Regions from separate parts of the Streptosporangium sp. H16 genome, predicted to be linked through region 4. Evidence: riboswitches for the same ligand, from Rfam matches in the RefSeq annotation. Region 4 holds a riboswitch; each other region holds the start of a gene.
What was found. A riboswitch is a leader RNA that binds a small molecule or an ion and turns the genes downstream of it on or off. The one in region 4 is predicted to bind cyclic di-AMP.

Region 1 (7,743 bases), on a different contig from region 4:
CACCCTCCGAGACCGCGCCCTCGATCTGGTAGGCGGAGGTGGCCGCGCCCCAGACGAAGTTCGTCGGAAACATCAGATCCGGGGTCTGAATCCGCGTCTCTTGCGTCGTCACGCCTTGACCGCACCTTCCATGAGTCCGCCGACGATCTGGCGGCCGAACGCGATGAAAACGATGAACAGCGGCAGGACCGACGCCGCGGTGCCGGTGAACAGCATCACGTAGTCGGTTCCGTGCGCCTGGTTGAGCGCCGCGATCGACGTCTGAACCACCGGGTTGTCCGGGTTCAGCACGATCAACGGCCACATGAACTCGTTCCAGGTCTGCATGAAGACCAGGAGGGTGAGCACCGCCATTCCCGGGCGGAGCGCCGGGAGGATGACGTTCACGTAGATGCGCATGGTGGAGGCGCCGTCGACACGGGCCGCCTCGACCAGCTCGTCGGGCACCGCCTGGGTGGCGTACTGGGTCATCATGAAGACGCCGAAGCCGTTGACCAGGAAGGGCAGGATGACCGCCTTCAGCTGGCCGGTCCAGCCGAGCGTGACCATGAGCTCGTACAGCGGCACGATGCCCATCTGCTGGAGCGGGACCATCATCGTCACCAGGATCAGGCCCAGCAGGATCTTGCTGCCCCGGAAGCGCAGCTTGGCGAAGGCGAAGCCGGCCAGGGTGGAGATCAGCACGACCGAGACCGTCACGGTGACCGAGACGATGGCCGAGTTGATCAGGCCGGTCATGAAGTAGGCGTCCTCGGTGGACAGCAGTCGCGCGATGTTCTCACCGAGGTGGCCGCCGGGGAGCAGCGGCGGCGGTACGTCGATGGCCTCCTCGTTGGTCCGGGTGGCCATGATGAACATGTAGTAGATGGGGAACGCCGACAGCACGAGGGCGAGGGCCAGCACGACCTTCGTCATGGGGCCGGCGTCCCAGATGCGGTTCCGCGCGCTCGACGGGCCCGAGGGCCGTCGGGAGTGCTGCGCAGGGGGCCGCCGGAGCTGGGTGACCGTCACTTGGAACCCCCGATACGGCGGGTGAAGGAGTAGTTGATGAGCGTCCCGATCAGGATCAGCGCGAACAGCAGCCACGAGGCGGCGGCGGCGTAGCCGAAGTCGAAGTCGCGGAACGCCTCCTTGACGATGAACATCGCCACGGTCTGGTACTGGCCGGTGGCACCGCCGCTCATCGTCGGGTTGCCGTCGAACATGACCGGCTCGGTGAACAGCGTCAGGCCGCCGATGGTGGAGATGAACACGACGAAGACGATCGTCGGGCGCAGCATCGGGATGGTGATCTGCCAGAACTGCCGCCTGGGCGTGGCGCCGTCGATGGAGGCGGCCTCGTAGAGATCCCTGGGAATGGTCTGCATGGCGGCCAGCAGGATGATCGCGTTGTAGCCGGTCCAGCGCCAGTCGATCATGGTGGAGATCGCGATCCACGAGGACCACTTCTCGTTCTGCCAGTTGATCGCGTCGACGTTGAAGAAGCTCAGGAACCAGTTGATCATGCCGTAGTCGCGCCCGTACAGCTGGGTGAAGACCACCGCGACGGCGACGACGGAGGTGATCAGCGGCAGCAGCACGCCGAGTCGGAAGAAGAGCCGTCCCCGGATGCGCTTGTTGAGCGCGTTGGCCAGCAGGAGGGCCAGGACGAGCTGCGGGATCGTCGACAGGACGAACATGCCGAGGGTGTTGAACACCGCGTTCCAGAAGGCCGCGTCGGTGATCAGCTCGATGTAGTTGTCGAGACCGACGAAGGTCTTGTCCCCGGCGAGCTCCCACTCGTGCAGCGAGACCCAGAGGGTGTAGCCGAGCGGGAAGATGCCGAAGACGGCGAAAAGCAGGAAGTACGGGGAGACGAGGAAGTAGGGGGTCGCCCGGAGGTCGAACCGGGCCCACCCACTGCCCCGCTTCGGTCCACGGCGCCCGGCCGACCGGCGAGGGCCGGGCCGCGGCGGGGCAGCCGGGGAGTCGACGTGCAGTGTCATCGATCAGAGCCTTTCAGCGGGGGCAGGCGACCGGCCCGGCCGCGGGATCACCGCAGCCGGGCCGATGCGGGTCGGTACGGGGATCAGCCCGCTGCCTTGACGCCGGCCTCGAGGAACTTGGTCCAGGCCTGGTCGTAGGGGACCGAGCCCTGGTCCATGCCCTCGAGCACCTTCTCCACCGCAGTCTTGACCTGGGCGTGCTTCTCACCGAGGAAGACGGGCAGCAGGTCCTTGACCGAGGCGCCGAAGATCTGGCCGGTCGGCGCGTCGTTGAAGAACGGGTTCTTCAGGTCGGCGACCGCCGGGTCCTGCTGCGCGGGGAGGGAGCTCGGGAAGGCCGCGGCCTCCTGGAAGGCCATGATGTGGCCCTCCTTGCCGGTGAGGTAGTTCAGGACCTCGGCGGCCTCCTTGGGGTGCTTGCTCTGCTTGGGGATCGCCAGGTAGGAGCCGCCCCAGTTGCCCGCGCCGCCGGGTACGGACGCGACGTCCCACTTGCCCTTGTTGCCCTCACCGGCCGCACCGGAGACCACGCCGAGCATCCAGGCCGGGCAGCCCATGGTCGCGAAGGCGCCCTTCTTGATCGCGGCGTTCCACGGCGGGCTGAACGAGGCGAGCTTGGCGGTCAGGCCCGCCTCGCTGAAGCTCTTCACCGTGTCGAAGGAGGTCTTGATGGCCGGGTTGGTCTCGACGATGAGCTGGTTGTTCTTGTCGAAGTAGGCGACGTTGCCGTTCTTCGGCGCCTCCTGCGACAGGATCACGTTGTAGAGCGTGTTCGGGCCGTCAATGAACTTGGGATCGGTCTTGCCGGGGTTGGCCGCCTTGAACTTCTCACCGATCGCCTTGAAGGCGTTCCAGTCCGGCCAGAGCTTGCCGACCTCCTCGCGGTCGGTGGGCAGGCCCGCCTTCTCGAACAGGTCCTTGCGGTAGCACATGGTCATGCCGCCGATGTCGGTGCCCAGGGCGAAGAGCTTGTTGTCGGCGTTGATGCCGTTGTCCCACTTCGCCGCGGGGAAGTCGGCCTTGCGGCTGTCCAGCCCGTGCTCGGCCAGGTCGGTGAAGAACTGCGGGCGGGCCTTCATGAGGCCCATCGCGCCCTCGTCCAGGGCGATGATGTCAGCCGCGCCGCTGCCCGCCTGCAGGCGCTGGAGCAGCTGCGGGAGGTAGACGTCCTCGAACCGGTCGGTCAGGTTCTGGTATTTGACCTGGATGTTCGGGTGCGCCGCGTTCCACGTCTCCACGGCCTTGTCGTAGCCGAAGTTCTCGCCGCCGCCGAAGGTGTGCACGGTGATGGTCACCGGCTCGGCCGGAGCGGCGGCGGAACCGGTGCCCGCGGCGGGCGCGGACGGCTCGCTGGAACTGCACGAAGTGATGGCCAGGGCGGTGGCCGCCATGACCGCGACGGCGGCCAGCTTGCCGTGCCGCTTGTTGTTCAACATTACGGACCCCTCTCAGGTGGTCGCCCGAATCATTGGGAGGCGACATCGCGGGCCGGTCCCCGACAAACGCGGTCCTCGCGACGAGGTCGTTCCTCAATGTGCTTTGGGAGCGCTCCCACGAAGAGTGGACGATGGGCAACCAGGACGTCAATATGCCGAAACTCAACCGTTACATCCGGTCGTTTTAGGCAGGACTATCGGCATCAGACATGCACAAACATCTCATCAAGGTGATTGGGAGCGCTCCCATCTCACGGGCATACAGTCGGGGCATTTCGTGTGCGTGCGGGGCGGGGGGCGTCGCGGGCGTCCCCGGCGGCGGCGGTGGAAGGTTGTCAAGGGAGTGTCAGGGCGGGCGCGGGCGAGGCCGCGGGAGCAGGTGCCGCCACCACCGGGGCGGGCGTGGGGGAGGGGTTCGAGAAGGCGACCACCGGGCCGGGCGGGGGAGAGGGGCGCCGTGACGAGCGTCCCCGGGGCGGGGCGGGCGCTGTGACGAGCGTCGCCGGGGCGGGGCGGGCGCTGTGACGAGCGTCGCCGGGGTGGGGCGGGGGAGGACGCGGAACGCTCCCGGGGGCGGCGCTCGAACGAGCGCCGCCCCCGGGAGCGGGTGGACCGGGCGGCCGCTCACCGGCGGGGGCCGGTACGCCCGCGCCGCCGGGGGCGGCGGGCGCGGGCGGCGGGCGCGGGGTCAGTCGGAGTAGACGGGGTATCCGTAACCGACGACCTGGGAGACCGGCCGGACGCGCTGTTCGACGTCGCCGTTGCCGGTGTTGCCCTCGATCGTGGTGATCGTGCCGTCTCCGTTGTCCTTCTTCACGAAGCCGACGTGGTCGATGCCGCCGATGCTCTTGCCGCCGGCCCAGTCGAAATAGACGACGGCGCCGGGGGTGGGGATGGTGCCCCAGTGCCCGTTGTCCTTGAACCACTTGGCGTGGGCTACGGTGTAGGCGTCCCAGCCCATCGTGGGGCGGATGCCGGCCATCTCGCCGACCCAGGAGACGAACATCGCGCACCAGGGGGCGTTGGCGTAGTCGTACACGGTGTTGCCGCCGTCGCGGGCGAGGGTCTCCTTGGCGCGAGGGCTCGACATGTACCAGGAGTGGAACTTGGTCCCGCCGCCCTGGGAGTTCTCGCGGACGCCGATCTGCTTGGAGGCGATGTCCAGGACCTTCGCCGCGGAGACCTTGGGAAGCCTCTCGGCCACGATCTGGAGCGGGGTCTTGGCGGCCTTGGAATCCTGGGCCTTGGTGTCGACGGGGGGTGCGTTCACGACGCCGTGGCCGTCGGCCAGGGCGACGCCGGTGGTGCCGGTGGCCAGGGCGACACAGGCGCCCAGGACGGCGCATGCCGCGCGGGGGGTGGAGATGAGGCGATGCTTAGCCATACGGGGGTTCGACTCCTTGCTTCGCTTCCATTCCGCCTACCGGGTTAGCTGACGGGTTCGGGCTGGGAAGTGCCCTACGGCGCACGAGTGCGCTGATTCACCCCAGGAACGTGGTTCCCCGGTTCCGCAGACCTCGCGGATTCGGCGGCCGTGCTCACCGACGGCGGAAGGTCTCCGCCAGGTGGGACACGGTCGGGCAATGTGACGGCAATGCACAGACCTGGATAGATCTAGGCAATTGCCATGAATAGGACGAAGGTACGCCAGACGGACAGACGATTACAAGTAGGACATATTGCCCAGACTTGGGAATACGTCCGAATCGGGTCGGTGTCGCGGGGTGCCGCCCGGCCCGGGAGGCGGGGTGAGGCCGTGCCGGCCGCGCCTCCTCCCGGCGGGTGGGGGAACGCCCCGCCGAGGCCGGGATCCCCTGTCCCCGCGGCGATCCCGGTTTCCCGGACCCGCCTGCGAGCCGCCGGCCGGGGGGTGCTATGGCGCGCGGGTGAACCTCCTGGTCCGAGGTGTTGTGCCTTCATGTTTTCGAATATGGGTTCGATAGTAAAAAGTATTCGGATGGTAGGGGTTCTCCCATGGAAGGTCAGGAGAGGGCGCTCGGGATCCGGCGGTCCGCGACCCGCGCCTGGCGGGGTTTCCGCAGCTCAGGGCGATGGGGGAGGGGTGGGATCAGGCCGTCGGCGGGCCTGGCCGCCCGAAGGGTAAAGAAACGCGCGCTCGGGGGGGCCCGACGCCCGCGAAGGTAAAGGAGAGAGGTAAAGGAAGACGCTTTCCAGGCGGCCTTGTCATCCGCGGAGGTAAAGGCGCGCGGGACAAGGGCGCGCGGGACAAGGGCGCGCGGGACAAGGGCGCGTCAGGGCGAACAGCGGGCCGGTCGGCTTGGAACGGCCGTAGGCGGAGAACCCGCCGCACCGGCGGTCGAGCGTGGTCGGCTGTTCACCCGCAGTTCCCGGGCGCTTAAGGCCACCGGGTTAGGTTGTGGCAGTCGTGAACGGGTCATCGCCCGGCGTGGAGGACGGCCGAGACCACGCGCGGGAACAGGGTTCGGCCGTTGCCTGGGTGGAGTCCCCGCTGCAGATGCTCTGCGCGGTGGAGGCCCACCACGCCGGGCTGCTCGGTGCCCGCAGCCATCTCGTGCCCAGGGCGAAACTCCGCCCGCTGGCCGTGACGGGTCGCGAGCTGGGCCGTCTCACCCTGCCCAGAGGGCTGGAGCTCACCGCGGCCAGGCCGGACATGCCCCGGCCGCGCCGGGGCGAGACCTGGGTGGTGGGCGACGCCTTCTCCGGCAAGGTCCAGTTCCGCTGGCTCACCGCGCTCCCGGGCCGGATCGTGATCGTCGACGACGGGCTCGCCACCATCCGGCTCCTGGAACTGCTCACCGGCAGGATGGGAACGCCCCTGCTGAGGGCCAGGGGGAAGGCCGGAAGGCTCAGGACCGTCCTCGGCACGGCGGCCGGGCTCAGGCTGCGCGCCGCCGCCCGCTCGGGGCGGCTGTCGATCTTCACCGCGCTGCCCGTGCCCCCCGACCTGGCGAAGGCCGTACGCGCCGGGGGAGCCGAGCTGGTCACCCACGACTTCGCCTGGCTGCGCTCCCAGCCGCTGCGCGGGCCCCGTCCCGAGGAGCGCACCGTCGTCCTCGGCACCTCGCTGGTCCGCAACGGCCTGATCCACCGCGACCGCTACTTCAGCTGGCTGGCCGGGCTCGGCTCGGCCGGTCCGGTGGCCTACTTCCCGCACCGCCGCGAGGATCCCGACGACCTCGCCCGGGTCGGGGAGCAGCCGGGGATCACCGTCTACGACGGCGGGACCCCCGCCGAGATGACCCTGCGCGGGCTCGCCGCCGAGCAGCGGGTGCTGAGCCTGCCGTCCACCGCGGTCACCTCCCTGCGGGTGCTGCTCTCGGCCCGGGGCGTCGCCGTGGAGACGGTGGACGTCCCCGACGAGTGGTGGACGGCCGAGGCGGTTCCCTCGCTCCGCTCCCACCTGTCGAGGTTCGCCCATCACGACTCGGGAGTCACCGGGTCATGACCTCACGGCCGGCGCACGGCGGGCCCGCCGCTCGCGGGACGCGCGCCGTGCCGCCTCTCCACGAACGAATCCTCTCCACCCACGAAATCGCGCGAAACCGGGGATTCCCCGTCGGAGGTTCTCTTTGAAGGTCCTGGCCGTGGCCGACTCTGACTCCTACCTGAAGTGGGCGGCCTGCCTGCTGAGGGATCTGCCCTCGGGCTGCGAGACGGAGCTTGCGGTCATCCGCACCCCCATCACCCCGTCGCCGGCGCAGATCCACGCCGCCGTCACCGGCTCGGCGGCCGACCCGCCCGTGCTGTCGGCTCGCGCGCTGCGCCGGACCGCGGAGCGTTTCAGGCCCGACGTGGTGCTCGTCGCCTGTACGGGGCCCGTGGTGGACGTGCTGGCCGGCGAGGTGCTGGCCGGGCTGCGGCCCCGGCCGGTGTTCGTCTCGGGGCTGCCGGGCATCTCCGTCCCGGCCACCGAGAAGGCGTGGCTGTTCCGCAGCGGGTGCGACCTGTTCGTGCTGCACAGCGGCCGGGAGGTCGAGGAGTTCTCCGAGATCGGCCGCAGGCTGGGCGGAGGCGGCCAGATCGGGCTGGCCCGGCTGCCGTTCCTGCGCGACGGCGCGGAGACCCCCGTCACCGGGCCGCGCGACCGGGTGGTGTTCGCCACCCAGGCCAAGGTGCCCAGGCGCAGGGAGGAGCGGGAGCGCATCCTGCTCGCCCTGGCCGAGCTGGCCGGGAGGCGGCCGGACCTTGACGTCGTCGTCAAGCTCCGCGCCCTGGACACCGAGCGCCAGACCCACAACGAGCGCCACCACTACCAGCGCCTGTGGCAGTCGCTCGCCGCGGAGGGCCGGGTGCGCGCCGAGGCCGTGCGCTTCGCGGTGGGGCCCATGCACGAGCACCTG
Region 2 (7,743 bases), on a different contig from region 4:
CGGCGCTCGCCGAGCGGTAGTAGCGCACGTCGACCGTCTCGGCCGTGCGCCTGCTCTTGATCATCAGGCCGGTGGGCGCCTCGGGGTCGACCCGCATCCCCCGCACGTCGACCCCCTCGCCGGCCAGCGTCGAGCGCAGCAGCTCGCCGAACTCGTCGGCGCCCACCCTGCCGATCCAGGCCGCGCGCCCGCCGAGGCGGGCGACGCCGATGGCCACGTTCGACTCCGCGCCGCCCACGCCGAGCCCGAAGTCGCGGGCGTGCCTGAGCGGGCCGGTGCGCCGCGCGGTGAACAGCGCCATGCTCTCACCGAGCGTTACCAGATCAGTCATGGAAAACGGGTCCTTAGGGAGTCGGCGGGCGGACTTCGTCGATCATCGGGTCGACCCGAGCTTACGGCGGTGCGGTGGACGGGGTTGCGGCTGCCGATGCGCGAGGCCATGCGCACGTTGGTCTCGTTCTCGACGAAGGACGGGCACCCACCTGGTTCCGTTTCTCCTCACTACCGATAATTTTTGCCTGGACCAGGGCAGAACTGTCCCTCGGGATGGTTGACAGGCCAAAATTGGTCCGTGGTCAGGATCGGATCGGTAGAGATGAGCGATTGTGAGAGTGAGCGACTTCCGCCAGTTCTGGGCCAGCTGTTCGCCGACGGAGCCGACGGGAGCGAGGGCGGCGACGGAACCGGCGGGGGCAGGGGCAGGAGGCTCTCGGTGGAGCTGCCGCCGGGGGACGTGGTGTGGCCCGACCCCGGTTACGCCCAGCTCGCCGTCCGTCGCCGTCCGGCGTTCTGGCTCAGCGAGGTGGCGGTCTCCGGCGAGTACTGGGCGCGGCTGAGGGCCCAGCACGAGCGGTCGGGCCTGTGGCCGGTGCTGCTGGAGGACTCCGTCCAGCCCTGGTCGGCCGGCCAGATCGCCCCGGACACGGCCGGTCAGATCGACAATTACCACGCCGCCGCGTTCATGGCCGAGGTGTGGTCCGACTGGATCGCCAAGGCCAACCTCGACCAGCTCGAACTGCTCGAGCCCTTCGGACCCGAGTGTCCCGGCCCGGCCCCCCCGGGCAGGCTCGCCGCCGACCCCGGCGTGGTCGCCGACTGGTACGCCGGGCTGGTGGCCGAGCGCAGGACCCCGCTCGGGCTCGTCGCGGTCGAGCGCGGGGCCGACGCCCTCGCCGTCATGGGCTGGCAGGGCGCCCTGAACCACAACGAGTGGATGGTCCCGCTCGCGGCCGTCGTGCGCAGCTGGGAGGACAGGTTCGGGGTGCGGGTGGTCGGGATGGGTTTCAACACCCTCGACCTCAGCGTCGCCGCGCCCCCGACCACCTCCGAGCACGCCCTGCACGTCGCCGCGGAGCACTGGACGTTCTGCCCCGACAGCATCATCCAGGGGGCGGGGAACCTCATCGACTACGCCGAGCAGATCAAGGGCAGGAACGCCTGGTCGTTCTGGTGGGACTGAGCGGGGCCGGGCGGGACCGATCGGCCGGGGACGACCCGCGAGGCGGGCTCCCCTTGAGCGAACCTTTGCGCAAAGGAACCGGCGGGCCGGGGGAGGGCTCACGGGGCGCGCGTTCTCCCGCGTGGATCTTCCGTGGATCTCCGGACGCGGGGCCTGGAACGGGGACAGGAACGGGGTTCCGGGGCTGGACACCGAGATGGGGGAGACATCCGTGCTGGTAGGACAGGTGTTGGCCTGGCGGGGCGATCGATGAGGCTTCCTTGAAGCTTGTAGGTAGATCTTCTGGGGTTTTCATGGTGTTTGCTTTGCTTTGTCCGGTTTGGGTGGGTAGTGTCCACAGTCATCGGTAGGCGACCTGCCCTTCACAAGAGGGAGCGGCCGGCCGACGTCGAATCCCGAGGGCCCCACAGGGGCCCCGGAGCCGGGGAACCACTTTTCCGGGGTGAATCCGCCGCGACCACGCGGCGGTAGGGCAACTCCACCGCCCGAACCCGTCAGCTAACCCGGTAGACGAGATGGAGAGGAGATCCCCTCATGGATCACCGCGTTACCACGTCGGTGCAGCCCTTGTCCGTGCCGACCACCTGAACTTTTCCCCCCTTCCGCCGACATCCCCCGTTCCCCCCGGACCTTCTCGCCGCGCCTGATCGCGGCACCTTCCAGATCGTGCTCCGCGTAGCGATTGCCCGAGATTCCGGCTACGCCCCCTTTTCCGACGAGCGCGTCCCCGCCCGTGCACCCCTTCGGTGTGTCGCACGTGGCTGCCCCGTTCCCTCGCGAAAGAGCCTTTTCTCCATGCGCCCCTTCTTTGGTTTGCACAAGAACGGCCTGAGCAAGTTCACCTGGCAGAAGAACAAGCCCCGCGGAAGCCGCCTCGCAGCCGCCGCCCTGGTCGGCGCGAGCGTCCTCGCCGCCACCGGTGTCGCGGTGGCGCTGCCCGCCTCCACCTGTTTCGCCGCCACCGCCGACCCCGAGGTCGGGGTGGCGAAGGCCAGCGCCGAGTCCGTCCTCCTCCAGGGCGCGACCACGGCCTCCTACTTCTGGGACGACTCCTCCGGCCGGGCCGGTGACACGGGTCTGCCCGCCAGCGGCCGGCCGATGCAGAAGGGCATGATCGCCAGCCCGAGCTGGCCCCTGCTCACCGAGGGCTACATCATCTACAAGGGCAAGAAGGCCAAGTTCTTCGTCGGCGACCGCGGCCCCGGTTCCCCCTCGAACCAGGGCATTATGATCGACATCGACGCCAAGACCTTCGCCGACCTGACCGGTGGAACGTTCAACGCCGGCACGCTCGGCGTGGACGGCAACGGCGGGATGGGCCACATCGACATCCAGTACGTGGTCACCAAGTGGGGTAACGGTACGGGGATAAAGAACCACCCCGTCGCGTTCTCCACCGGTGCCTGGAGCCGCAGGGACACCAGCCCGGCCAAGCCCCCGACGGTCGTCTTCGCCAAGGCCCAGGAACTGGGGATAGGCGTGCAGACCCAGCTGGTGAGCGCCGCGGCGCGGCCGTGGGCCGGCAAGCCCAAGGTCATGGTCGAGCCCGCCTCCTGGCACGCCCCGGCCGGCGTGGCCGTCGCCGGTGCCCGCGCCGCCGAGATCGGCGCGGGGAAGGGCTGAGCCGGCGCCGCCGCCCTCCGGAGACCCCCGCCGGAGTCCTCCGGGAACGCTCAGAAAAGACGCAGAAAGGACTCCGGTGCGGTCCGTGCCTCCCGGGGCACGGACCGCACCGGAGGATCAGACCTCGAGCTTCTCCTCGATGCCGCGCAGGGTGTGCCGCGCGAGCGCGAGGTTGGCCCGGTTCCGGTCGAGAGCCAGGTAGAGGAACAGCCCTTTGCCACTCCGGCCCGAGATCGGGCGGATCACGTGGTACTGCGTGCCGAGCGTGATGAGGATGTCCTCGATGCCGTCCTTGAGGCCGAGCGACTCCATGGTCCGCATCTTGGCCTTGACGACCTCGGTGTTACCCGCGGCCGCGATCTGGAGGTCGAGGTCCTTGGACCCGCCGAGCGCGCCCAGCGCCATCCCGCTGTTGTAGTCGACGACGACCGCGCCGACGGCACCGTCGATCGCCATCATCTCCTTGAGCGAGATGTCCATGTTGCCCATTGCTGTCTCCGATCACTGGGGTATCGATGTGCGCGAGCCGGCGGCGGCCAGTCTGGCCGCCGTCTTGCGGCCCTCCAGCCGGAGCAGCCCGAGGTTGGTCCCCGGGCGCGCCAGGACTGTGAGGACGATCTTGGGTCCGGCGGCGTAGAACGCCGCGTAGCCGTTGGTGCCGGAGATCAACGTCTCCTCGAAGGTGCCCTTGCCGGCCATGCTCGTCATCCGGCGGCTGAGAGCCAGCACCGCGGAGGAGAGCGCCCCGGTCTGCTCGGTGTCCCTGTCCAGATCGCTCGCTATCGTCAGACCGTCGACGCTGCACGCGATGCTCCCGTTCACGTCGGGTACGCGTTCTCGCAGCGCCGCCATCTCGCGCCGTATCTCCTCACGCAGTTCCACCGGCATCCTCCTTCCGATCAGCTTCAGCGTCCGCAGCCTTATCGGCATGTGACCGGGCTCAAGTCGCTCAAGTCGCTCAAGTCATGGCCTCCAATGCGTTCCTGAGCCGGATGAGCAGGCTGACGTCGGCCGGGTCCCCGTTCGCCCTGGGGAGCCAGTCCGACGTCTCCGGAGAACCCGTGCCGGCCGCCGGGATCTCCGTGGCACCCCTCGTCCGCCTGGGCAGCGGTGCCGGTGCCTCGGGAGTCCCGGGAGTCCCGGGAGTCTCTGCCGGAGCGGGCTCCGGGAGGCGGAGCAGCCCGGACGAGGCGAGCTGCCGTACGGCGAGCAGCACCGAGTACGCGGGACGGCCCAGCTTGCGCGCCAGGTCGGCGGGGGTCGCCGTGGAGTCGGCGCCGACGAGCACCTCCCACTGGAGCGAGCTCAGCACCACCCGCTGGGCGCCGATGCGCCCGAGCGGGACGACCGGGAGCGTGTCCAGCTCCGCGGACGGCCAGGTCTGTTCCAACTGCGCCTTCCTTCGCTCGCACTCCCGGAGCAGGCCGGTCGCGTCGAAGTACCACTGCGGTCCGAGCCAGTGCCGCTCTCCCCGCCGGAACCTGGGCCGGTGCCCGGTGGCCTGCAGCAGGAAGTACGCGGCGTCGAGCACCGCGCTCAGCACGCAGAACTCCAGTTCCCCCCTGGTGAGCAGGCCCCGCGCGACCAGCTGCTCGCCCCCCGACGGCTGGGGGGCCCGCGCGTCAGGTGGCCGGCGGCTGGCGGCCTGCCTGACCTGCCGTACGGCGTGGGCGGATATCCCGCGGCAGGCGCCCAGCAGGTCCTCCAGCCGGGGGGCCGCCGCGCTCTCGGCGTAGGTCACGCGACCGTCGGTGAGGTAGATGACCCCCGCCTTGCCGAGTCGCAGGGAGCCGGTGGCGTGGTCGCCGGCGAGCCCGCTGAGGATGTTCTCGACGTTCGGCATGATTTCACGTCGATATCAGACGGCCGGAAAGGGCCTGGAGTCGGTGGCGGGCCAGTGCCAGGTTCGAGCGTTCGAGATCGAGCCTGACATAAATGACCAGAGGGCCGTCGAAAAGCGTTTCCAGCGGCCGCAGCAAATGGTGGCCGCCGTCCGTGGTGATGATCATGTCGTTGATCCGGACCGTACCGCCGGGCGAGGCGAGGGCGAGCCCGTCGAGCGTCGCGCGCAGGGTCTCGCTCAGCCCCGCGGCCAACCTCTCCACGTCGGCGTGGCGGCTCGCGCCGCCGGTGGCCACCGCGGTCCCGCTGGTCTGATCGATGAGGATCGCGTCCAGGGCGCCGGGGATGGCCATTACCTCGGTGAGGCAGTCTTCGATTCCGAGCACGTGCTCTCCCTCGCCAGCGACTTCAAGCGTCGCCCGGTCAGCGTAGGGACACCTCTCGGTAACCGAACTTCCTGGCTAGGGCTTTGATAGGAGAAGGCGTACGATTCTCCAACCGAGTAGGAAGTTACATACCCTGGGTGGAAATCAACCCGTTGGGTCGTCGGTGATGAGTGCCTTTTCGTCCGGCTTGAAAACAAGAATGTTCTTCACGTAGGAATTCACCGCGGCGGGCAGCCCGACGTCGTTCCCGGCCTCCTCCGACATGTACCAGCGGTGGTCGAGCACCTCGTGGAAGAACTGGGCGGGCTCCAGCTTGCCCCGCAGCTCCTGGGGCACGGCCAGCACCGTGGGCTGGAAGACCTCGGCCAGCCAGCGGTGGGCCACGATCGCCTCGTCCTCGTGGCGGAGGCCGTGCGACACGCGGAAGGAGTCGAGGTCGTTGAGGAGGCGCCTGGCCTGGTTCTCCTCCACGTCCAGGCCGGTCAGCCGCAGCAGCCTGCGCTGGTGGTGCCCGGCGTCCACGACCTTGGGCCGGACGATCAGCCGCCCGGTGCCCGCCTTGCGGCGGACCATCATCTCCGCGACGTCGAACCCCAGGGAGTTCAGCCGGCGGATCCGCTGGTCGATCATGTGCCAGTCGACCTCGTCGATGATGTCGTCGGAGGTGAGCTCGCTCCAGAGACGGTGGTAGCGGCGGACGACCGAGTCGGCGATCTGCTCGGGGTCGATGGAGGGGTGCAGCAGCTCGCCCGCCTCCAGGTCGAGCATCTCGCCGAAGATGTTGGTGTGCGCGACGTCGATGTCGTACAGTCGCTGGCCCTCGCTGAGCATGGGGTGCAGCTCGCCGGTCTCGGCGTCGACCAGGTAGGCGGCGAAGGAGCCCGCGTCCCGGCGGAACAGGACGTTCGACAGCGAGCAGTCGCCCCAGTAGAAGCCGCTGATGTGCAACCGCACGAACAGCACGGCCAGGGCGTCGAGCAGCCGGTTGAGCGTCTCCGGCCGGACCGTCCCGGACATGACCGCGCGGTAGGGCAGGGAGAACTGCAGGTGCTGGGTGACGAGCGCCGAGTCGAGCGGCTCGCCGTTCGCGTCGGTCCGCCCGGTGACCACGGCCACCGGCTCGACGGACGGGGTGTCCATCCGGCTCAGATCCCACAGCAGGCGGTACTCGCGCTTGGCGTAGTACTCGCTGATCTCCTTGATCGCGTACACCTTGCCCGACAGGCGGGCGAAACGCACCACGTGCCGGGAGATGCCGCGGGGCAGGGAGACCAGCCGGTGCTCGGGCCACTGCTCCAGCGGGACGTCCCAGGGCAGGCGGATGAGGTCCGGATCGCTCGGGGCGCCGGTGAGCTGGAGGGGCATGCGGTCAGTCCTCGCGACGGGAAGTCCGGCGGTGTGCCGGTCGGACGGGTGGTCGTGCCGTGGTCAGTCCTCGCGGCGGGGGAAGGCGGGCGGGTCGAAGGCACGCCGGACCACGTCGGCGAGCTGCTCCTCGGTGAGCACGCGGGGCTCGCCGACGCCCTTGGCCCGTACGTAGACCTCGCAGAGCCACTCCAGCAGCCGGGTCGCCTCGAAGGCCCCGTCCAGGTCGTCGCCGATCGTGACCCCGCCGTGGTTGGCCAGCAGCGCGGCACGCCTGTCCTTGAGGGCGGCCCTGACGGAGGCGGCGAGCTCGGGGGTGCCGTAGGTGGCGTACTCGGCGACCCTGACGGTCCCGCCGAGCAGCAGGACGTTGTAGTGGATCGGCGGCAGCTCGCTCATGGTCGTGGCGACCACGGTGCCGAAGACGGAGTGGGTGTGCACGACGGCGCCCGCGCCGGTGGCCGTATAGACCGCCAGGTGCATGGGGGTCTCCGAGGACGGCCGCAGGTCGCCCTCGACGAGGTGGCCCTCGATGTCGACGACCGGGCAGGCCTCGGGCTCCAGCCGGTCGAGGGAGACGCCACCGGGCGTCACTGCGACCAGGTCGCCCGCGCGCACGCTGAGATTTCCCGCGGTCCCGACGACCAGTCCGGTCGCGGCGGCCCGGTGGCCGTACTCACACAGCAGTCGGCGCTGCTCGGCCAGCAACATGTCCCCAAAAGTAGGGGGTTGCGGTATCAGGCGGCAAACCCTCATTATCTGGTCTAGACCGGTTGTTGCTCCTCGATGACCGGGGAGCATGGTTCCTTTACCTTTCCATCGGCCGCGCGTCAACGGTTTGCCGGGAAATATCGGCTACTGTGTGCCGTTCTGTCATTGGATTGTACTTCCCTGGCGTTTGGTTTCTACCGGATATGTCGCGAGGACATCACGGCTCGGTCTAGACCGGATACGAGCTCTTGACGGTGGACTCCGGGGGTACGTACCTTCGGGCAAACGTTTAGGAAACTTTCCTAATTGATCCCCCGTTCAGGAGGGTTACATGTCCAACTCGGCCGGTACGCCCGG
Region 3 (7,743 bases), on a different contig from region 4:
GAGACGCAGGTGCTGCGCCTGGCGGGTGCCCTGGAGCACGCCTCCGAACACCCCATCGCCCAGGCCATCGCCCGGGGGGCGGCCGAACGCGTGGGCGAGCTGCCCACCCCCGAGGACTTCGCCAACCGCGAAGGGCTCGGCGTACAGGGCATCGTCGACGGTCACGCCGTGCTGGCGGGCCGCCCCGCGCTGCTCGCCGAGTGGTCCCAGCACCTGCCCACCGGCCTGGAGCGGGCACTCACCGAGGCGCAGGCGGCGGGCCGCACAGCCGTCGCGGTCGGCTGGGACGGCCAGGCTCGCGCGGTCCTGACGGTGGCCGACACCGTCAAGCCCACCTCGGCCGAGGCGGTCCGGCAGCTACGCGCCCTGGGCCTGAGGCCGGTGCTGCTCACCGGCGACAACGAGACCGTCGCACGGTCGGTCGCGGCCGAGGTCGGCATCACCGAGGTCATCGCCGAGGTGCTGCCCGCCGACAAGGTCGACGTCGTCAAGCGGCTGCAGGCCGAGGGCAGGTCGGTGGCCATGGTGGGTGACGGCGTCAACGACGCCGCGGCGCTCGCCCAAGCCGATCTGGGCCTGGCCATGGGCACCGGCACCGATGCGGCCATCGAGGCCTCCGACCTCACCCTGGTCCGCGGCGACCTGCGGGTGGCCGCCGACGCCATCCGGCTGTCACGCCGTACCCTTCGCACCATCAGGGGCAACCTGTTCTGGGCCTTCGCCTACAACGTGGCCGCCCTGCCCCTGGCCGCGCTCGGCCTGCTCAACCCGATGATCGCCGGGGCCGCGATGGCGTTCTCCTCGGTCTTCGTGGTCGGCAACAGTCTGCGCCTGCGCACCTTCACCTAGCGAAACGCCGGTGCGGCCGCGGGCGACGACCGTCCGAGACGAGAGCAAGGTCGTCGGGTACGGACTTCCCCGGAGCAATCATGAAGGTCTTTCAGGTGAGGGCCGCCTGCGGCTGGTGATCCGGCGTCAGCCGCCCGGACCGGTCGAGTGCCCAGACAGCCATCGCGCACCCGCATCCGACGATGACCAGGCTCCACCACGCAAGGCCCGGAGCTCCCATCTGCCGTCCGGCATCGAGCACCGTCCCGGTGAGCAGGTTTCCGGCCGCGATGCCGATCCCGGACAGGGTGTTGTAGAACCCGTAGTAAGTGCCGATCATGCGTTCTCCGCCGAGCGCGGCGATGGTCGCCATCTCGAACGGGTAGACGATCATGGTGGCCAGACTGAGCAGGCAGGTCGTCAGGAGCGCCGGCGCCAATGCCACGGCATACGCGAGCCAGGGGGCCGCATCGAGATTCCGGGCAGGCAGTGTGGTGCCGAGCGCCAGCGGGACGAACGAGGCACCCATCAGCCACAGGCCCCGGGCCATCGCCTGCCCGGATGTCCATCGCGCTTTGGCCCAGGCGGTGATGCGAACCTGCCCGAGGATGGCCAGCCCGCCAGAGAGCACGAACATCAGCGTGACCCCGGCCTCACCACCGGTCATCCGGCGGATCTCAATGGGCAGGCCCAGATAGATCTGAAAGTTGAGCACGTAGGAGCCGACCATGGCCAGCGAGAACAGCAGGAAGGCGCGATTGCCGATCACCTGGCGCCAGTCCTGCAGCAGACTCGCCTCAGCGCCCGCCCTGCCACCGGACCGCGCCGGCAGGGCCCGCACCTGCACGACGGCCAAAACGGTGAACAGTCCGGCCGCGACCAAGCAGATGAGACGGAAGGCGACACCGTTGAGCAGCAGGCCGATCACCGGCCCGGCCAGGATGCCCGTCTGGTAGAAGACGTTGAAGACCGCGAACGCCTCGACTTTGCGCTCACCCGCCTCCTGAGCCAGGTAGGCGCGGGCCGCAGGGTTGAACAGCGCGCCGGCGAAGCCGGTGAGCGCGGCGGCGACGATCAGTGCCGGCAGCGACTCGACCAGGCCGAGCAGCGCGAACCCGACGCTTCGAAGGATCAGCCCAGCCATGATCATCGGCTTGTAGCCGATCCGGTCGGCCAGGCTGCCGCCCAGCAGGAACATGCCTTGCTGGCTGAGGTTGCGTACGCCCAGGATGAGGCCGACCAGCCAGACCGCCAGCCCGAGGTCGTCGGACAGATACAGGGCGAGGTACGGCATGAGCATGTAGAAGCCGACGTTGATGGTGAGCTGGTTGACCAGGAGAAGCCGGATCGGCCGGTTGAACGATCGCACCTGGGCGAGGGTGGTTCTCATGTGCGCTCTTCCGCGTCTTTCACCGGGTCCACCACGGTAGCGCAGCGCGTCCATCGCACCACCTCGGCTTCGCGCGGATGAGCGATCTCGTCGGGCTCAGGCTCCGGCTTGACCTCGAGCAGACCGTGCTCGGCGCAGTAGGCGTCGTTGTAGACGGTGTCGAAGTAGCGTTCGGGGCCGTCGGGAAAGACCGCAGCGATCTGCGTGCCCGCGGGCTCGGAACGCGCCAGCCAGGAGGCCACGAGCGCGACGGCGCCCACGCTCCATCCTCCGGACGCGTATCTGCCCGCCGCGAGCCGGCGACAGGCCCACACGGCCTCGCCGGGCGCCACCCAGTGCACCTCGCTGAAAGCCCTGTACGCGACGTTGCGCGGATGGATGCTGCTGCCCAGACCACGCATGAGCCGCGCGCGAGCGGGCTGACCGAAGATCGTGGAACCGACCGTGTCGACCCCCACCAGGCGTACGGAAGGCCGGAGCTCGCGCAGCGCGCCGAACACGCCGGCGCTGTGGCCGCCGGTGCCCACGCTGCACACCAGGATGTCGAGCCGGTCGAGCCGGTCGGCCAGTTCCTGGGCGAGGCCTTGGTAGGCCGAGACGTTGTCGGGGTTGCTGTACTGGTCGGGGCAGTACCCGCCGGGGTGTTCGGCCAGGAGTTCGCCGACGCGCCGGCGCCGCGCCTCCTGCCACCCCCCGGTGGGGTGGGGGGCGCCAACCGTCTCGACATGGGCTCCGTAGGCGCGCAGCAGCCGGTGCATCAACGGTTCCAGGCCGGGGTCGCTCACCAGGATCACCGGATGGTGGTGGACGATGCCCGCCAGCGCCAGGCCGAGCCCGAGCGTCCCGCTGGTCGACTCGATGATCGCCCGCCCCGGTTGCAACTCTCCGCGCAGGCGCGCCTGCTCGATCATGTGCAACGCCGGGCGGTCCTTGATACCGCCCGGGTTGCAGCCTTCCAGCTTCGCCCAGAAGCCACGTTCTTCTTCACCGGTCCACAGCTCAGGCACCCACAGCACCGGCGTGTCGCCGACAAGGCTTGCCGGAGAGGGGGTTCCCGCAACGCTCGCCGTCGAGGCCCGGGTCTTCACACGAGTGTTCTCCATCTGCATTCCTCTGATGAGCTTGCTTCGCTTCGGCGGACACCGCCGGTGTGATGGCCAGGCCACAGGGTGGCGGCCTCGGAGTTGGCGAGACCGTGGTGGCCGGGGCTGCCGCGCAGCCCGTACAGGTTGTGCCGATTCCGATGAAATCGAAGATCACGGCGCGGGCGGCGGCCCGGCTGGAGCAGGAATGACCGCCTGGCAACTCCCCCGTCAGGGGGAAGCGGTATGTGGTTATGCGGGGAGTTCTCCTTACTTCCAGGCGCCTAGCTGGTTAGCGGGCGGGGTCGGGTGTGGAAGTGCCCTACGGGGCGCCGCGTGGGGGCGGGCGCGCCGATTCACCCCAGAGAGACTGGGGCCCCGACTCCGTGAAGATCGCAGACTCGGCGGCTACGATCGCCGCACGGGAAGGGAATCTACGCAGGTGAGACGCGCTCTCGGCACTATGGCGGCATCACCCACCGCATGTCAGGCGTATGTCTTGAGTTCCCCGGAGGTAGGCGGTTCGGATAAAACCACGCACACCACACCCAGGAACGTTCAATGAGATTCCCCGCGCGGCGGGACCTTTTTTCCACAATTTTTAACTTATTTGCTATGAGTAGTAGTAGAGGTGGCGAGTTTTGCACTCGATGTCGCGCTGTGGGGTATGCGCGCCTTCCGCTACCTCGTCGGCCCTGGCGTCTCCCCTGGCCTCCTTGAGGAGGAGCCTGCTGTTCGGGTGGATGTATGCGCATGAGAGAAACGAGGCAACGCGTTGACTTCCAACCCTGCCGCGCACGAGTTGATCATTCACCTCCTCGACCACTCCTACTACAATACATAGTATGCAATCGTGGTCCTGCCCTTGCGGGGGTGTGACCTGCAGGGATCCGCGGCGTTGATGGCGATCGTGACCCAGCCCGAGCGAGGCGCAGGCTCCGCGTTCTCCAGCCTGGCGACCGCCGTTTCACCGAAGACAGCGACTTAGGTGGACGAGCGCCTCTGCCTCGGCCATTCTCAGGCGAAGCGAAATGGCGCCTCCGGGCGAGGACGCAGAACGAAAACGTTGGTCAAGTGCGCCGAAGGCGAACGCACCAGGAAGCCGCTCTTATACCCGCGATTCACAGAGCAGGGCAAGAAGACTCGTTCCAGAGCGCAGCGAGAGCCGAGAGTCGAAGCCACGCACTCGTCGCAGATGCTCTGGTACGGCTTCATCGGATACGCCCGGCTTCAACACCACCAGAAAAGGGGGGAAGGACGCCGCGCCGCGGTGATCGGAAGCCGTCAGCATGGTGGGAGCGTCACACGTCACCGGATGTTCGTGGTGGCCTGACCCTGGGTTTCCATGAGACGAGGCCGCCCCGGCGGAGTGAGGCGAGGAGTCCTCAACGCGGATATGCGACCCAGCTGTACAAAGGATCACGTGGAAGACGATGAGTGCCGCGAGCATGCCGATCCACAGTCCTGGCGTTCCAGGAAGCCGAGAGGCGGATGAGCGGGCGCACGCGGTCACAGAGCGAACCGTACATCACTCTGTGTGCATTCTCGTTCTCCTTTGAGTAAGTGACTCAGAGGAGCGTGGCCGCAGGGCGAGGATCCGCCGCCGCCCGGGGCCGGGAGCAGCGTTGGCGGTCAGCGGAGGGAGACCTGTCCGCCAGTGTTTACTATGTTGGATAGTATGAGCTTGTGTAGCGATTAGTCGGCTTTGACCCGACGGCCGAGTACTGCCCTACCCTGCGAACCTGGTCGCGCGACGCGCCTTCACGGCGCCCCCGTCGTTCACTTGCCGGCCACAATGCCTGCGAGCGATTGGCAATGCGCTCGCTGGACAGGCTGAGGAGTTTGCGGCGCACGCCTCGTCGGTGTTCGCTTCCGCGAGGGTTTCCGGCCCATAAGTCTACGCCGACTGGCCTACGATGGTAAATCGTAGAACAGCTGGGAAGGTCAGACCGCGAGAGCGAAGGAGGACGATGGACGGTTCAGCCCGCCAGTTCACGGTGCGGGTGTCGTACCGGCTTCTTCTGATCGCTCTGGTTCTGGGCGTCGCCGGGATGCACACCCTGGGACACCTGGACCACTGGCAAAGGCACGGCGGCATGCCTGCCCCTCCCGGGCACGCCTCTGCCGCTGATCATGGGGTGCTGAAAGCATACGCAGAGCCCCATCCCCCCTTGATGCCCCAAGCCAGGCAACTGCTCGCAGGGCGTGATGACACTCCTTTGCCTCTTGATCCGAGCTCCGTCTGCCTGGCCGTACTCACCTCAGTGCTTCTTCTCCTCATCAGCGCGGCGTCCCTATGGACGCGGCACATCGCGCGAGCCCGCGCGGCCGCCGCCTCGTCGGCGCTGCTCGTCGCCCGCCCGCCCCCGCGAAAAACGGCCCTGCGCCTGGCGTGTCTTTCGGTTCTGCGCGTATAGGCCGATCGCCTGCGCGGACGGCATCGAAGATCCGCCCGCAGACGACCGGAACGCAGGTACGACCAACCGGAAAGAGATCACCAAGATGTTCGCCAACCGATCCGCCCTTCGCAGACTCGGATTGACCGCCACGGCAGGAGCCAGCGCTTTTGCACTGCTCACCGCCTGTGGAGGCGGCGATGAGGCGATGAGCGGCCACACCGGCATGGCCGGCAGTGCTCCCGCTCCCGCTTCTACCGCAAGCCAGAAGCCGCAGGCCTCCTTCAACGACGTCGACGTCATCTTCGCGCAGATGATGATCCCGCATCACGAGCAGGCCGTGGAGATGGCCAAGCTGGCCGAGACGCGAGCCTCCGATCCGCAGGTGAAGGAGCTGGCGGCGATGATCAAGGCCGCGCAGGGGCCAGAGATCGCGACCATGACCGAGTGGTTGTCCATGTGGAAGGCTCCCGCCCCGCAGGAAGGCCACGGCGAGCATGTCATGCCCGGCATGATGACCGAGGAGGACATGCTCAAGCTCCAGGCGGCGAAGGACGCGCAGTTCGACCGGATGTTCACCAAGCTGATGATCGCCCATCACCAGGGGGCGATCACGATGGCCAAGACCGAACAAAGCGATGGGGTCGATCCCAAGGCCAAGGAACTCGCCAAGGCCATCGAGACCACCCAGCAGGCTGAGATCGAGCGAATGCAGGAGCTTTTGGGCCGGCTCTAGGCCATGGGGTGTCCGGCGGTGTGCGGAGGTGATCTCCCACACCGCCGGCTTTCAGCGGTGAATGTCGTGATCCCCTCTTCATCCCCTCTTCGCCTTGGCGCCACGGAGTGGTCAGAAGAACTCCTGTGTTCGTCCCACCGCTTTGTCCACCGGCATGATCGGACGAGGCGGTTGATCAGCTTTTCCACGGATCGCGTTATGAGATGCCTCGCGCCGTGGTCGCTGACGGTGAAGGGCCAGGGCGCGTCCTGGTTCCTTCATCGGCGGGCCACGCCAAGGATGAGATAGGACAACGGCGTGCGGATTTCGGGAAGCAGGAACCGTTCCAGCCGTTCAAGGGTGAATCCGGCCCGCTCGATCGCCGCCGCGCTGTCGCGGCTGGTGTGGCAGCCGCCGAACAGGCGGGGCCACACCGTGGCGTCCAGCAGACGCTGAACACCGATCATGGCGGGTGAGTCGGCCAGGACATGTTCGAGGAAACGCAGCTGCCCTCCGGGTGCGAGCACCCGGCGCACCTCTCGCAACGCCGAGGCCTGGTCGGCGACCGAGCACAGCACCAGGGACATCACCGCCGCATCGAAGCTCGCCTCCGCGCCGGGCAACCGTTCGGCGAGGCCGTCGACCACGTCGATCCGAACGCGGGCCTTGCCGGCGTTGGCCTGCGCGAGCCGGCGCAGATGCGGCTCCGGTTCAACCGCGAGCACGCGAGCGACGGCCGGCGGGTAATGGGCGAAGGTCAGCCCGGGGCCGGCGCCCACCTCGATCACCGTTCCATGCAGCCCGGCCAGCAGCCTCTCACGACGCTCGGCCAGACCCGCGCGCTCCACCGCCCGGCTGACGCGGGCGTAGAACCGCGCGAAGATCGGATGGTTTATGCCTGCCTTCGTCATCGTCTCCCCGCTCCCATCATCACCTGACGGCTCACCGGCGGCGTCATCGGCCCGCCAGCCGAACCGGAGCGATCGAGCTGGGGCTCGGCGCGGCTCAGTGCGCGGTGGGACGGTAGAGCACCGAGAAGCGATGTCCGGCGTCTGTCGACTCCATGACGGTTCCGTCCTGCAGGGCCGCGAGAAGACGCCGCCGGTCGACAGCCGCGAAAGCGGCGGCCTGGCCTGGCAGCCGGCCCGCCACCTGCCAGGTTTTACCGGTGTCCTTGCTGGTGTGCACCTGGCCGTCAGCTCCGGCCCCGACGAGATCGTCTTCGCCGACAGAGTCCACATGAGACATGAGCGGGGAGGTGGCGAGCGCGGTGAAGGTCATGGCGCCGTCATCGCTGACCTGGAGCCCGTCCGGTGTGGTCGCATACACCCG
Region 4 (7,743 bases):
ACACCCGGCCGTCGATCTGGCGTTCATCGACGCCGACAAGATCAACTATCCCGTCTACTACGAGATCCTCATGTCACGCCTGGCCCCCGGCGGGGTGATCCTCGTCGACAACACCCTGTGGAGCGGCCACGTCGCCGATCCCAGCAGGGACGACGAGACCGTCAGGCACATCCGCGAGTTCAACGACATGGTCAGCGCCGACGAGCGGGTCACCTCGATCATGCTCCCCATCGCCGACGGCCTCACCATGATTCGAAAGCACTGACGATAACTTTCCCGGATCGCGGGCGCGCGGAAATCTTTTCGATTACTTTAAGTGATGTGACCAACACGTTGCGCCCACCCGCCTGGAGGGAAGGATGACCGCATGGGAATGCTCACGGAGAGATCGATCGCCTACCAGATCACAGACCAGGAAGAGCTCGAACGGCTCTATCTGGAACTCGCCGAACGATTCGAGAAGCATCGAATCGAGATCGTCAACGGTCGGATCGTGGTGAGGGAGATGCCCACGATCGCCCATGCCGATGTCGTTTACCACCTGATGGCACAGCTCATACCATTCTCGATGGAGAGAGGATGGCGCGTCTACCCGGAAGCCAAGCTCCTCCTGCAGATACAAGCGGATCGCTTCGAGCCCGACCTCATCGTCGTTCCGCCAAATCCGCCCCTCTGGGATCCCAGCCACGTGTACGCCAACGCCACGCTGCTGGTCGCCGAGGTCGTCTCCCCGAGCAGCGTTCACGATGACCATGTGGTCAAGCCCCGGGCCTGCGCGCTCGCGGGAGTTCCGCTCTACCTGGTCATCGACACCTTTGCGAACCGGTTCAGGTTGCTCAGCCGACCGGGTCCGGAGGGTTATGCCGACGAGATCACCGAGTCGCTGGGCAAGCCCCTTGAGCTCCCCGCGCCCTGGGACCTCACGATCGACACCGGCAAGCTGATCGAGGGATAGATCCGCCAGGCAGGAGGCCGGGCCTCCACCGCACGGGACCGGCCGCCCTTTCGGCCGACCGGTCCCCGCGGATCTCCTTCGTGCGGGACTAGCAGATCTTGTGGACCCAGCTGTGCGGGTCGGGACGGGATCCGTACTGGATGCCCACGAGTTCCTCGCGGATCTTCGAGGTGACGGGCCCCTGGGTGCCGTCACCGATCGTCCAGGCGCGGTCGGCGCCCTTGACCGAGCCGACCGGGGTGACCACCGCGGCGGTGCCGCAGGCGAAGACCTCGGTGAGCTCGCCCGTCTCGCAGCCCCGCTGCCACTCCTCGACCGACAGGCGCCCCTCCTCGGACTGGAGGCCGAGGCCGGAGGCGAGGGAGAGGATCGAGTCGCGGGTGATTCCGGGCAGGAGCGTGCCGGTGAGCGCCGGGGTCAGCAGACGGTCGCCGTAGACGAAGAACAGGTTCATCCCGCCCATCTCCTCGACGTAGCGGTGCTCGCCCGCGTCGAGCCAGACCACCTGGTCGCAGCCCTGCTCGACGGCCTGGCGCTGGGCGACGAAGGCCGCCGCGTAGTTTCCGCCGCACTTGGCGAAGCCGGTCCCGCCGGGGGCCGCGCGGGTGTACTCGGTGGAGAGCCAGACCGTAACGGTCTTGCCCCCGCCGAAGTAGGCCGCCGCAGGGGAGGCGATGACCATGTACTTGTAGGTCCTGGACGGGTAGTTGACTCCGAGCGCCGGCTGCGTCGCGATCATGAAGGGGCGCAGGTAGAGGCTGTGTCCCGGCGTGGTCGGCACCCACTCGCGGTCGGTCTGGACGAGCAGTTCCAGCGACTCGACGAACGTCTCCTCGGGCAGTTCGGGCATGGCCATCCGCGCCGCGGAGGTGTTGAAGCGAGCGGCGTTCGCCTCGGGCCGGAAGGTCACGATCGTGCCGTTCTCCTGGCGGTAGGCCTTGAGCCCCTCGAAAAGCTCCTGCGCGTAGTGGAAGACCGACGTCGCGGGGTCGAGGCTGAGCGGGCCGTACGGCATGAGCCTGGCGTCGTGCCAGCCCCGCCCCTCGGTGTAGTCGATCGAGATCATGTGGTCGGTGAAGACCTGACCGAACCCGGGGCTCGCCATTACCTGCTCGCGCTCTGCCGCGGTGCGAGCGTGGTCGGAGAGCTGCACGTCGAAGCTGAGCTTCTGAGCGGTGGTCATCGCACGGATCCTTCTCTTGGTGTCTGGCTTACCCTTGGGTCCATTCTGCGTCGGACCGGGTAACGGGAAACTACTCCATCCATGCCGAAAACCGGCAGTGCTGGAGAAACAAAAACGCACCTGGCGGCTCGGGTGAGCCGCCAGGCGCGTCGGGGTCGAGGAGGGCGGCTTCCTCAGCCGGCTACTCGGGCGGTGATGTCGTCGCCGATCTCGTGGGTGGCCCGGCCGGCCCGGCCGCCCGGCCGCCCGGCCAGGTCGTCGGCGACGGCCCGCTCGACCCTGGCGGCCTCGGCGGCCATGCCCAGGTGGTCGAGGAGCATGGCGACCGACAGGATCGTGGCGGTCGGGTCGGCCTTGCCCTGGCCCGCGATGTCGGGGGCGCTGCCGTGGACCGGCTCGAACATGCTCGGCGCGGTGCGGTCGGGGTTGACGTTGCCGCTGGCCGCCAGGCCGATGCCACCGGCGATCGCCGCGCCGATGTCGGTGAGGATGTCGCCGAAGAGGTTGTCGGTGACGATCACGTCGAAGCGCTCCGGCTGGCTGACGAAGAACATCGAGGCCGCGTCGACGTGGCAGTAGTCGGTCCGGACGTCGGGATACTCCAGGCCGACGCGGTCGAAGGTGCGGGCCCAGAGGTCGCCGGCGTAGGTGAGCACGTTGGTCTTGTGGACCAGCGTCAGCTTCCTGCGGGGGCGGCCCAGCGCCTTGTCGAAGGCGTAGCGCACGACGCGCTCGACGCCGTGGGCGGTGTTCAGCGACTCCTGGGTGGCGATCTCGTGCGGCGTGCCCCGGCGCATGACGCCGCCCGCACCGGCGTACGGGCCCTCGGTGCCCTCGCGGACGACGACCATGTCGATGTCCTCGGGACGGGCCTTGCCCAGCGGCGTCTCGACGCCGGGGAAGAGCTTGACCGGGCGGAGGTTCACGTAGTGGTCGAGCTGGAAGCGGAGCTTGAGCAGCAGGTCGCGCTCCAGGACGCCCGGGGGCACGCTGGGGTCGCCGACCGCGCCGAGCAGGATCGCGTCGTATCCGCGCAGTTCGTCGAGGACCGGGTCGGGCAGGGTCTCGCCGGTCTCGTGGTAGCGCTTGGCCCCGAGGTCGTAGGTGGTGGTCTCCACCTTCGTGCCGACCGCTTCGAGGACCTTCAGACCCTCGGTGACGACCTCGACTCCGATTCCGTCCCCGGGGATGACCGCCAGGCGAATGTTACGCGAATCCATGCAGGCACCTTACCGGTCCGTCTCGGTGATCGAACACCGGTCTCATCCTCCGGACACACTCGTCCGGCGGGACCCCTGATCGTTTTGTCCGCCTTTGCTTGGTATTGACCGTTTCGTGAGGTTTCGTTATGGTCCTCCCATTCACGTCAATGCCTAATCCGTACGGGCCATCCCCTTACCGGGCCCGCACGGAGCCGGGGAACCACTCTTTACGGGATCTACCGGACCCCGGGCACCCCGCTCCTCCCCCGGAGCGCGTTCCCGGCCGTCATCAGGTGGATTCCTTGGGGCGAATCAGCGCGTTCTCGCGCCGTAGGGCGGCCTCCACGCCCGAGCCCGACAGCTCACCCGGCCGGCCTTATGGAAGGAATCATCCTGTCCGGCACAGTTCTCCCCCGTGTCCTGTCCATCTCCGCCTCCATGATCGTCGCCGGCGCCGCGGTGTGCGCGACCTCGACCGCCGCCCTGGCCGCCTCCCCGCCCCCCGCCCCCGGGCCCGCCGCGCTCAACACCCCCGCGCTGAAGGACGCGCTGAAGGCCACGGCCGTCAAGCCCGCCTGGCAGAAAGCCGTGAAGTGGGCCATGTCCAAGCGCGGAACGCCCTACGTCTGGGGCGGCACCGGCCACGGCGGCTTCGACTGCTCAGGCCTGGTGCTCCGCGCCTACGGCGCAGCCGGGATCAAGCTCCCCCGCGTCACCAACGACCAGTACGCCGCCTTCTCCAAGAAGATCACCTGGGAGAATCTCAAGCCTGGTGACCTGGCCTTCTTCAGCGGCCTCGGCCACGTCGGCATGATCACAAAGCCCGGCTACATGGTTCACGCCCCGCGGACCGGCGACGTGGTCAAGGAGGAGAAACTCGACTCCTGGCGCCGCGAATCCTTCGTCGGCGCGGTGCGTCCCGACCCGCAGGGGGTTCAGCTGGCCAAGCGGGTCGAGCTCGCGACCGAAGCCGTGACCGGCGGATGAGACACGCCGGCGGATCACCGCCGGGAGGCCGTGGAGACCCCGGCGGCGGAGAGAACGGGTTCAGCGGGTGGGAGCACCGCCGTTGTCCCTGCGGTCCAGAGCGGTCTGGAGCGCGTCGACGGCCTCGTCCTCGGTCTCCTCGGGACGGTTCCAGGGATACATGTCGTACATGGCGAATCTCGTCTCGGTCGCATACCGGCAAGGAAGGTGGTCGAGACTCCGGTCGGGACTCCGACCAGGCCTGATGTCGCGGGTCCGGATCACGGACCGGCGGCGGGGGCTTGGAGCCGGCACGCGCCACGACACCGCGGCGAGTCGCCGGCCCGCCCCTGTCAGGCCTCGCCGCGGCAGGTAGGAATTACGAGAACCTGGCGCATTTGACTCCAGGTTACCCGGCCGCGGGAAAACCGTCTCGCCCGGCGTACACACTTCTCACATGCTGAGACGAGATGTGGCCGCCGCCCCGGTCTCCGGGGCGGCGGCCACATCGGCGGTACGGCTAGTCGGCCAGGTCGACCGAGCGGCCGCTGTCGGCGCCGATCTCCGAGCCGATCTGGTCGATCACCTCGGCCGGGATGGCGGTGTCGACGGTGAGCGCGATGAGCGCCTTGCCGCCCTTGGCGTCACGGGCCACCTGCATCGAGGCGATGTTGATCGAGTGGTCGCCGAGGATGCGGCCGACCACGCCGACGATGCCGGGGCGGTCGGTGTAGGTGAAGAACGACAGGTGGTCGGTCGGCTCGATCTCCATCTGGTAGCCGTTGACCTCGACGATCTTCGTGATCTGCCTCGGCCCGGACAGGGTGCCGGAGACCGAGACCGCGCGGCCGTCGGCCAGGACGCCCCGGACCGTCACGACGTTGCGCCAGTCGGGGCTGTCGGAGCTGGTGATCAGCTCGACCGACACGCCGCGGTCCTTGGCCAGCAGCGGGGCGTTGACATAGGTGACCGAGTCCTCGACCACGTCGGTGAAGACGCCCTTGAGCGCGGCCAGCTCCAGTACGCGGACGTCGTGGGAGGCGATCTCACCGCGCACCTCGACGTCGAGCTTGGTGGCGACCTCGCCCGCGAGGGCGGTGAACACCCGGCCGAGCTTCTCGGCCAGCGGCAGGCCCGGCTTGACGTCCTCGGCGACGGCGCCGCCCTGGACGTTGACCGCGTCCGGCACGAACTCCCCGGCGAGCGCGAGCTTCACGCTGCGCGCGACCTGGGTGCCGGCCTTCTCCTGGGCCTCGTGGGTGGAGGCGCCCAGGTGCGGGGTGACGACGACCTGGTCGAGCTCGAAGAGCGGGCTGTCGGTGACCGGCTCCTTCGGGAACACGTCGATGCCGGCGCCGGCGACGCGGCCCTCCTTGATCGCGGAGTAGAGGGCGTTCTCGTCGATGATGCCGCCGCGGGCGACGTTGATGAGGCGGACGTTCGGCTTGACCGTGTGGAGCTCCCTGTCACCGATGAGACCGATGGTCTCCTTGGACTTGGGCAGGTGCACGGTGATGAAGTCGGCCTCGCTCAGCGCCTCCTCCAGCGAGACCAGCCGGACGCCCATCTGCGCGGCGCGGGCCGGCTGCAGGTAGGGGTCGTAGGCGATCAGCTCGACGCCGAACGGCTGGAGGCGCTGCGCGACCAGCTGGCCGATCTTGCCGAGGCCGAGGATCGCGACGACCTTCTCGTCGAGCTCCACGCCGGTGTACTTCGAGCGCTTCCACTCGCCGCCCTTGAGCGCGGAGTGCGCCTGGGCGACGTTGCGGGCGGAGGCGAGGATGAGGGCGACGGTGTGCTCGGCGGCACTGGTGATGTTGGAGGTGGGCGCGTTGACGACCATGACTCCGGCCTTGGTGGCGGCCTCCACATCGACGTTGTCCAGGCCGACGCCGGCGCGGGCGACGACACGGAGCCTGGGAGCGTTGGCGATCGCCTCGGCGTCGACCTGCGTGGCGCTGCGCACGATGAGCGCGTCCACGTCGGCGAGGGCGGGCAGGAACTGGGCACGGTCGGCGCCGTCGGTGTGGCGGACTTCGAAGTCCGCGCCCAGAACCGCGAGACCGGCCTCGGAAAGTTCCTCAGCGACCAGTACGACAGGCTTGTTCACAGGCTGGATCCTTACTAGGCGGTGAGGGGTGCACGGACCTCACGTAGTCTATCGGCGCTTGTGAACGCGTTCACGAGTGTCCCGCGATCCGAGACGCCCCACGCTGTCCCGGGTGCCTTCCGGTACCTTCCGGAAGCCCCTGGGAGGCTCGCGGGACGCGAGAGGGCTCCGCGACCCATGAGGCGGTTACCCGTCCTTGACAGATCTCATGCACCCAAAATTCAAGTTGGTATTGATCCCAAGAAAACTTCGCGATTACCCTGATAAGCCGTGGTCCACTACCTATCGTTCCTCATATGAGCATCGGGAACCCCGCTCTCGGCAACGTGCTCGCGCAGCACGGCGATCCGCACCGGCTGCTTGCGGCGCTGGCCGAATGGGGACTCCTGGTTGCCGTGCGACCCGACCGCTCCGTCGTGCTCGGCACGACCCAGGCCGGTGATCGTGTCCTGCTCGGTTACACCTCGGCGGACACCTACGCGCGGCACCGTGGCAGCCACTCGCTGTCGGCGTGCGACGCCGACACCATCCTCGACATCCAGCGCGTCACCGGCGTGCGGGAGATCGTGATCGACGCGGCGGGCCCCGCGGCCGCGGCCGTGCCGATCGAGGATCTCCAGCGCTACCTGCTCTCGACGCGCAGCGGCCCCACGCCCGCGCTGTCGAGCGCGGCGCCGACGGCGTACGCGACCGGGGCGATGGCCACGGTCTCGCGTCCCGCGCCCGCGCGCCCGCCGAGAGCGCCGGTGCCCGCCGCGCCCTCCCAGCCGTGGATCCCGGCGCCCCGGCCGCACCTGTCGGGCCCGATGCAGATGGTGGACCCGGGATACCGCCGGTGCGACCACCCGATCCTGCCCGCGCTGCGCGCCGCGATCTCGCAGCTGCTCGTCGACTATCCGCTCGTCCACCACGTGTGGATCTCCGAGGCCAGCACCTCCTCGGGCGCGCCGGGAATCATGCTGCACGTGAAGGTGCACATGTCGGCCGCCGAGGACGTGGTCAGGGACATCCATCGCGGGGTGCGCGCCCGGCTGCCGCAGCTCGCCGCGAGCGAGGCGCCGATCCTGATGGCCAGGGTCGCCGACGCGCGCAGCGAGCAGCGGATGGTCGAGCTGGGCGCTCACGTGGTCTGCGCCGACGTCACCGACTGAGCGCCCCGACCGGCCGGGCGGTGGTGGGCCGGGGCGTGCCGATGGGGAGGTCCCGCGATCCGGCCTGATCACCGCCATCCGGATCCCGCGTACGCGCGCCGATGCCCGGCCGTCCCCGAAGTGCCGGGCGGCGGCCGGGTGCGGCCCGGAACGGCGGGTCAGGTCAGGCGGCGGGT

Region 1: linked by a shared signal. The riboswitch ahead of ACTOQ2_RS25830 (CHAP domain-containing protein) and the one ahead of ACTOQ2_RS21320 (C40 family peptidase) in region 4 are both predicted to bind cyclic di-AMP.
Region 2: linked by a shared signal. The riboswitch ahead of ACTOQ2_RS04220 (hypothetical protein) and the one ahead of ACTOQ2_RS21320 (C40 family peptidase) in region 4 are both predicted to bind cyclic di-AMP.
Region 3: linked by a shared signal. The riboswitch ahead of ACTOQ2_RS41095 (PLP-dependent cysteine synthase family protein) and the one ahead of ACTOQ2_RS21320 (C40 family peptidase) in region 4 are both predicted to bind cyclic di-AMP.

Annotation. Positions count from the first base shown of each region.
Region 1 is NZ_JBPXMD010000016.1:129,382-137,124, forward strand. Features, by position in the region: gene ACTOQ2_RS25810 (GH1 family beta-glucosidase) at 1-73, opposite strand, end outside; gene ACTOQ2_RS25815 (carbohydrate ABC transporter permease) at 109-915, opposite strand; gene ACTOQ2_RS25820 (carbohydrate ABC transporter permease) at 1,008-1,985, opposite strand; gene ACTOQ2_RS25825 (ABC transporter substrate-binding protein) at 2,069-3,421, opposite strand; gene ACTOQ2_RS25830 (CHAP domain-containing protein) at 4,110-4,805, opposite strand; cyclic di-AMP (ydaO/yuaA leader) riboswitch at 4,824-4,962, opposite strand; gene ACTOQ2_RS25835 (hypothetical protein) at 5,808-6,848, shown strand; gene ACTOQ2_RS25840 (DUF6716 putative glycosyltransferase) at 6,988-7,743, shown strand, end outside.
Region 2 is NZ_JBPXMD010000002.1:261,774-269,516, reverse strand. Features, by position in the region: gene ACTOQ2_RS04230 (sugar kinase) at 1-331, opposite strand, end outside; gene ACTOQ2_RS04225 (DUF4253 domain-containing protein) at 596-1,459, shown strand; cyclic di-AMP (ydaO/yuaA leader) riboswitch at 1,836-1,987, shown strand; gene ACTOQ2_RS04220 (hypothetical protein) at 2,255-3,082, shown strand; gene ACTOQ2_RS04215 (hypothetical protein) at 3,200-3,571, opposite strand; gene ACTOQ2_RS04210 (roadblock/LC7 domain-containing protein) at 3,584-3,970, opposite strand; gene ACTOQ2_RS04205 (hypothetical protein) at 4,041-4,925, opposite strand; gene ACTOQ2_RS04200 (roadblock/LC7 domain-containing protein) at 4,930-5,310, opposite strand; gene ACTOQ2_RS04195 (DUF4032 domain-containing protein) at 5,455-6,675, opposite strand; gene ACTOQ2_RS04190 (class II aldolase/adducin family protein) at 6,739-7,386, opposite strand; gene ngcE (N-acetylglucosamine/diacetylchitobiose ABC transporter substrate-binding protein) at 7,718-7,743, shown strand, end outside.
Region 3 is NZ_JBPXMD010000054.1:8,373-16,115, forward strand. Features, by position in the region: gene ACTOQ2_RS41085 (heavy metal translocating P-type ATPase) at 1-849, shown strand, start outside; gene ACTOQ2_RS41090 (MDR family MFS transporter) at 941-2,272, opposite strand; gene ACTOQ2_RS41095 (PLP-dependent cysteine synthase family protein) at 2,215-3,321, opposite strand; cyclic di-AMP (ydaO/yuaA leader) riboswitch at 3,565-3,717, opposite strand; gene ACTOQ2_RS41100 (hypothetical protein) at 3,914-4,126, opposite strand; gene ACTOQ2_RS41105 (DUF305 domain-containing protein) at 5,803-6,432, shown strand; gene ACTOQ2_RS41110 (class I SAM-dependent methyltransferase) at 6,690-7,322, opposite strand; gene ACTOQ2_RS41115 (F510_1955 family glycosylhydrolase) at 7,417-7,743, opposite strand, start outside.
Region 4 is NZ_JBPXMD010000012.1:59,130-66,872, forward strand. Features, by position in the region: gene ACTOQ2_RS21300 (O-methyltransferase) at 1-265, shown strand, start outside; gene ACTOQ2_RS21305 (Uma2 family endonuclease) at 368-955, shown strand; gene ACTOQ2_RS21310 (branched-chain amino acid aminotransferase) at 1,044-2,138, opposite strand; gene ACTOQ2_RS21315 (3-isopropylmalate dehydrogenase) at 2,312-3,358, opposite strand; cyclic di-AMP (ydaO/yuaA leader) riboswitch at 3,499-3,731, shown strand; gene ACTOQ2_RS21320 (C40 family peptidase) at 3,719-4,327, shown strand; gene serA (phosphoglycerate dehydrogenase) at 4,827-6,416, opposite strand; gene ACTOQ2_RS21330 (hypothetical protein) at 6,713-7,567, shown strand; gene ACTOQ2_RS21335 (FtsX-like permease family protein) at 7,726-7,743, opposite strand, start outside.